2 regions of the Winogradskyella pulchriflava genome follow, and region 2 is predicted to be linked to the other one. Evidence: riboswitches for the same ligand, from Rfam matches in the RefSeq annotation. Region 2 holds a riboswitch; the other holds the start of a gene.

Region 1 (3,419 bases), 200 kb from region 2:
ATTCTATCACCACTCATAATTCCGGCACGTTCACTAGGCCCTCCTTCTGTTGGTTTTACAACGGCAATGGTATCTTTATAAGGGTAGTAGTTAATCCCAATTCCAACAAAATCACCTTTCATGTTTTCGGTAATTCGCTGTAAATCTTCCTTTGGAATATATGTGGAATGTGGATCTAAATTATCTAAAATACCATTTACAGTAACATCTACTATACTGTCTGTATCAACGTCATCTACATATTCATAATCTATATAATCTATTAACCTGTTTAGCTTGTCCTTTTTACTATTGGTTGTAAATAAATTATCTGATGTATCGGTGAAATTTAACTTTCCTCCAATAGCAACACCTGCAGCAATTGCAATTCCTATAATTAGTGGTATGTATTTATTTTTTGTTGCCATACTATTTCCCATTAAAATGGGAATCTTCATTTAAATCTTCAATATGTTCCAATTCTATACCAGCTTTTGTTAAAAACTGTAAACCAGAATCGTCCTTGTAACCTTTTTGATATACAACACGAATTATGCCAGCTTGATGAATCAACTTACTACATTCTTTGCATGGAGACAATGTAATGTACAATGTTGCACCTTTACAAGACTGTGTGGACGCTGCTACTTTTAAAATAGCATTAGCTTCTGCATGCAGTACGTACCATTTGGTATAACCTTCTTCATCTTCGCAATAATTTTCAAAACCTGTTGGTGTACCGTTATAGCCATCAGAAATAATCATTCGGTCTTTAACAATAAGTGCACCTACCTGCTTGCGTTTGCAATGCGATAGCTTTCCCCATTCTTGCGCAATACGCAAATAAGCTTTGTCGTAACGTAACTGTTTTTTCTTTGGCATTAATAAGTTTTGTAATATAAGAGCACAATGTAAGTAACGAATATAAAAGGATAGTATTTTATAACCAATTTACTTGCCGTTAAAATTTTACCAAACTTATGGTCTTATTTTAACAAATCACTACCAATAATCATAGGAATAACCAACCCAATTACTATAGCAGAAAGCACCATAACCCAATCGCGACGCGAAAACCTGAAGATAGTTTGAAATAAAAAACCAAGAAATAAAATCATGAAAACCACAATAATTTGAGCTATTTCAATACCTATAGCAAACTCTATAAGAAACGCTACAGATCCTTCGTCGTCAAGCATCTTTGCTTCTCTTGCAAAACCTAATCCATGGATAAGTCCAAAAAATAAAGTGACAAAAAATAGTAAACCTATCTTATTACCTCTGTCTTTTTTTCCTGCCGTAAACACATTATAAATGGCAGCAATTAAAATTGTAATTGGTATTAAAAATTCCACCAATTTACTATTAACACTCACGATATCATAAGCGCCTAGAAATAACGAAATCGTATGTCCAATTGTAAAAAGTGTAACCAGGAGCAGAACGCGTTTCCAATCTTTAAACACATAAGGAACAGCAAGTACCATTAAAAACAGAACGTGGTCATAGCCATTAATATCTAATATATGGTCAATACCTATTTTAACATTAAACCAAAAATTGTCTAGCATATTTAATTTATTTGGGATAAGCCAAAGTTACGATTAAAAAGGAAAATGTTATAGTTAAAATAAAGTGAATAAAATTTGTGTATTCTTATTTTCTTTCGGAATATTGTGTCACGCAAAGTTCAATTAACTTATTGAGATGTTATCAAGAAAGGTGGAGGGATTAGACCCATTGAAACCTTAGCAACCCTTAAACTTATTAAGAAGGTGCTAAATTCTACTTAATTTTCGATTCATTTATCGAATAATTTAGATAGATAACCCAACGTAATTACTCATCTGTAATTCAATTTCTTTTTAACATTTTTATATAGACAAGTCAAGAAACGACTGTTTGGGCTTTTGATTTTTATCAATTGAAGTAAGCACTTTAAAAATGGATTCAAAACATACTGAAACACAAGCTATACGGACTCAAATTGAGCGCACTCAATTTTTAGAACATTCTAACCCTTTATATTTAACCTCGAGTTATGTTTTTGAGGATGCTGAAGATATGCGCGCCTCATTTGCAGATGAAAAAGAACGTAATATTTACAGTCGCTATTCAAACCCAAATACTTCGGAGTTTGTAGAAAAAATTTGTTTAATGGAAGGTGCAGAACGCGGTTATGCCTTTGCTTCTGGCATGTCTGCTGTGTTTTCGACTTTTGCAGCTTTATTAGATTCAGGCGATCATATTGTTTCATGCCGAAGTATTTTTGGCTCAACCCAGACCATGTTCAATAATATATTGCCTAAGTGGAACATTTCAACAAGCTATTTTAAGATAGATGAATTAGACAAGATCGAAGAATTAATTCAACCCAACACCAAGGTGATTTATGCTGAAAGTCCAACGAATCCAGCAGTTGATATTTTAGATTTAAAGCGACTCGGTGACATCGCAAAAAAATACAATCTTTTGTTTATAGTCGATAATTGTTTCGCAACACCATATTTGCAACAACCCATAAAATTCGGAGCGGATTTGGTGATTCACTCAGCCACAAAATTAATTGATGGTCAAGGACGTGTTTTGGGAGGTGTTACTGTGGGAAGCGAGGATTTAATCCAAAAAATCTATTTATTTTCTAGAAATACTGGTCCCGCACTCTCACCATTTAATGCTTGGGTTTTATCTAAAAGTTTAGAAACTTTACCTGTAAGAGTTGATAGACATTGTGATAATGCCTTAAAAATAGCTGAGTTTTTAGAAGCTCACGATAAAGTGAATTTTGTAAAATATCCATTTTTAAAATCGCATCCGCAATACGAATTGGCTAAACAACAAATGAAATTAGGAGGAAGTATCGTAGCTTTTGAAGTCAAAGGAGGCATCGAAGCAGGTCGGAAATTTCTAAATTCTATAAAGTTTTTATCTCTATCAGCAAACTTGGGAGATACACGTACCATAGTGACACATCCAGCATCGACAACACACGCTAAAATACCAGAAGATGTACGTTTAGAAACAGGAATTACAGCAGGATTAATTAGAGTTTCTGTTGGATTGGAACATCCTGAAGATATTATTAACGATTTAAAACAAGCATTGGAAAACTAACGTCAGTTCGAGTGATTTTATGACACCGGAATAAAATTGTATCGAGAACAAATGAAATAGAAATGAGTAGAATAAAACAAGAAATAGAAAAACGAATCTTAGTTCTCGATGGAGCCATGGGAACCATGCTTCAGCAATACAATTTTACAGAAGAAGATTTTAGAGGTGAACGTTTTAAGGATTATCCGTCGCCTTTACAAGGAAACAACGATTTACTATCCTTAACGCAACCAAAGGCAATTGCAGATGTACATGCTAAGTATTTTGAAGCTGGTGCTGATATCGTAGAAACCAATACCTTTTCTGGTACAACCATAGCAATGGCA
Region 2 (3,419 bases):
AACTGCTCTGCAATGACGACCTTCTGTTCCGTGTTTAGCTTACAACCTGGAACTTGTTCTCCATCGCGAAGGGTTGTGTCGAAGATTTGTATATTGTTATTTGACATATATCAAAATATATTTATAGTATTGTCTTACGAATTTATATTTTGAATTTCATTAAGGCTTTTATGGTTCATTTCATTTTACGATGTTCAAAAGCAAAATAAGATATTAATAGTCTGTTAATCAGTATTATAAAATCAATTTCAATTGACAACTAAAGACCAAAAAGATAATTTATTTTCGTTAGTTAAGTCTTTAACTAAATCTGAAAAGCGACAGTTTAAGTTGTACGTTGGTCGTTTAGGTGTGAATTCTGATTCTAAATTTTTGAATTTATTCAACCTTTTGGATAAGGCAAAAGTTTATAACGAAGCCGCAATTATAAAAAGTAACATTGTTAAAAAACAACAGTTAGCCAATGTTAAAGCACATTTGTACAAGCAAATTTTAATTAGCCTTAAACTAAATCCGTCACACCAAAATATACGTTCGCAAATACGAGAACAGCTTGATTTTGCTTCAATTTTATATCACAAAGGCTTATATAAACAGAGTCTAAAAATATTAGATAAAGCAAAGGAACTTGCCATTGCCAATGAAGAAAAAAATATAGCTTTTGAAATCGTAGAACTCGAAAAAATCATTGAATCTCAATATATTACACGAAGCATTAGCTCAAGAGCAGATGAGTTGGCCTTACAAGCCAAAGATCTGAGTTCTCAAAATGTAATAGCGAGCAAGCTGTCTAATTTATCTCTTCAATTGTATAGCACTATTCTAAAAACAGGCTATGTAAAAAATGAAGAAGAGAGCCTAAAGGTGACTAAATATTTTAACGATAGACTGCCTGAATTTAACCTTAAAAAAGTCGGTTTTAGAGAGAAACTTTGGTTATACAAAGCACATTTATGGTATAGTTTTTTGATGCAAGATTTTTTGAATTGCTATAAATATGCTTCAAAATGGGTTGATTTATTTTACCAAAATCCAAGCATGATTAACCTTAATCCTGTTTTCTTTTTAAAAGGGAATAATTACCTCTTAGAGTCATTGTTCTTTATTAGCAATAAATCAAAATTTGTAAAAAAACTTGAAGATTTTAAAGCTGCCGTAAACAATTCGAAATTTATAAAAGACGAAAATGTATCCACGCTCGTTTTCTTATATACCAATTTTCATAGCATTAATCAACATTTTATTGATGGTAGTTTTGAGGAAGGTTTAGAACTGATTCCAAGTATTGAAAAGAACCTTGTTCAATTTAATGACCGAATTGATCCACATCACAAAATGATATTTTATTACAAATTTGCCAGTTTACATTTTGGAGCAGGCAATAATAAAGCGTGTATAAAATACTTGGATAAGATAATTTCTAATAAATCCTTATCCATGCGAGAGGATTTGCTTTGTTTCTCTAGAGTATTAAACCTTGTTGCCCATTATGAAGCAGGTTTAGACTATCACTTAGAAACACTATTGAGAAGTACTTATAAATTTCTAATAAAGATGAATGACCTTCATGAGGTGCAAAAGGAAATGATAAAATTCATTAGAGGACTTCAAGATATTTACCCTCACGATCTTAAAAATGCCTTTAAAGAACTTCATAAAACGCTAAAAACTTATGAAGACCATCCATACGAACGTAGAGCATTTTTGTACTTGGATATTATTTCGTGGTTAGAGAGTAAAATTGAGAATAAGCCAGTGGGTGAAATTATTAAGGCTAAGTATTTAGCAAAAAACTCTGCCTGATTTTTAAGAATTCACAAAAAAATCAAAAAAAAGGTAAAAAGTTTGGATATTAAATTTTTGTGTTGCAATATTTGTGCTCACAAAGTTCAAACACTTACTGAAATGTTATCAAGAAAGGTGGAGGGATAGACCCAACGAAGCCTTAGCAACCCTTAGACTTACTAAGAAGGTGCTAAATTCTACTTGAAGAAGCAAGTCATTTTTTGCAACTTCGGATAGATAACTCAAGACTAATTACTCATTTGTAATTAGCATTTTCTTTTTAACATTTTTCTATTAAGTACGCTTCTAACGAGGCTTATTTGGCTTTTGGTTTAATTTATTTTAACTCAAAAACTTAGAAAAATGAGTACACAAAAATTTGCAACAAAAGCGTTGCACGCAGGACACGACGTTAGTCAAACAGGAGGAACAAGAGCTGTTCCTATTTATCAAACTACATCTTACGTTTTCGATGATTCGGATGATGCCGCAGGACGATTTAATCTTTCGGTACCAGGATTTATTTACACAAGGCTAAACAATCCAACAAACGACATCTTAGAACAACGATTAGCAGCTTTAGAAGGAGGTATTGCAGCAGTAGCAACAGCTTCTGGAACAGCCGCAATCTCTACAACGCTCTTAACACTTTTAAGAGCAGGAGATCATATCGTTGCTTCTAATAGTTTGTATGGAGGAACCTATAATTTATTGAGTGTTACCTTACCAAGACATGGTATTACCACAACGTTTGTAGATCCATCCGACCCAGAGAATTTTCAAAAAGCAGCTCAAGAAAACACTAGAGCTTTCTTTATTGAATCATTAGGAAACCCTAAGCTCGATGTTTTAGATATTGAAGCGATTTCTAATAAAGCAAAAGCGCACAAAGTGCCTTTAATAGTAGATAATACTGTTGCTACCCCTTCTTTGCTTAACCCAATTGAATATGGAGCAAACATTGTTATTCATTCATTAACAAAGTATATCAACGGTAATGGAACGTCGCTTGGAGGTGTTATAATTGATGCAGGTACTTTTGATTGGGCCAATGGAAAATTCCCTGAGTTTACGGAACCTTCAGCGGGTTATCACGGATTAGTTTATAGCGAAGCTATAGGACCAGCAGCATTTATTGCAAAAATTAGAATTGAAGGCTTAAGAGATTATGGAGGAGCTTTAAGTCCGTTTAACGCCTTTCAAATTATTCAAGGTCTAGAGACTTTAGAGTTACGTATTCAAAAGCATAGTGAAAATGCTTTAGAACTTGCAAAATGGTTACAAGAGCAACCAGAAGTTAATTGGGTAAATTATCCAGGACTAGAAACCAGTAAGTATAGAAATCTTGCCAAGAAGTACTTGCCAAAAGGACAAAGTGGTGTTGTAACTTTTGGTGTTGAAGGAGGTTATGAGGCTGCAAAAACAATTGCAGATACAACAAAACTATTTTCCTTACTGGCTAATATTGGTGATACAAAATCATTGATTATACATCCTGCAAGTACAACACATCAACAGCTAAGTGATGAAGCACAAGAAAGTACAGGAGTTACAAAAGATCTTATCCGTCTTTCTGTTGGTATAGAAAATATTGAAGATTTAAAAGCCGATTTAAAAGAAGCTTTTGCTGTTGT

What was found. A riboswitch is a leader RNA that binds a small molecule or an ion and turns the genes downstream of it on or off. The one in region 2 is predicted to bind S-adenosylmethionine.
Region 1: it holds a riboswitch for S-adenosylmethionine, as region 2 does, so the genes downstream of both, ACFFGA_RS04040 (trans-sulfuration enzyme family protein) here and ACFFGA_RS03130 (O-acetylhomoserine aminocarboxypropyltransferase/cysteine synthase family protein) in region 2, are expected to answer to the same signal.

Annotation. Positions count from the first base shown of each region.
Region 1 is NZ_JBHLTQ010000001.1:913,328-916,746, reverse strand. Features, by position in the region: gene ACFFGA_RS04055 (S41 family peptidase) at 1-407, opposite strand, end outside; gene ACFFGA_RS04050 (deoxycytidylate deaminase) at 409-861, opposite strand; gene ACFFGA_RS04045 (HupE/UreJ family protein) at 966-1,550, opposite strand; SAM riboswitch class I at 1,687-1,811, shown strand; gene ACFFGA_RS04040 (trans-sulfuration enzyme family protein) at 1,924-3,093, shown strand; gene ACFFGA_RS04035 (homocysteine S-methyltransferase family protein) at 3,156-3,419, shown strand, end outside.
Region 2 is NZ_JBHLTQ010000001.1:708,882-712,300, forward strand. Features, by position in the region: gene ACFFGA_RS03120 (2-isopropylmalate synthase) at 1-107, opposite strand, end outside; gene ACFFGA_RS03125 (hypothetical protein) at 253-1,803, shown strand; SAM riboswitch class I at 1,906-2,029, shown strand; gene ACFFGA_RS03130 (O-acetylhomoserine aminocarboxypropyltransferase/cysteine synthase family protein) at 2,149-3,419, shown strand, end outside.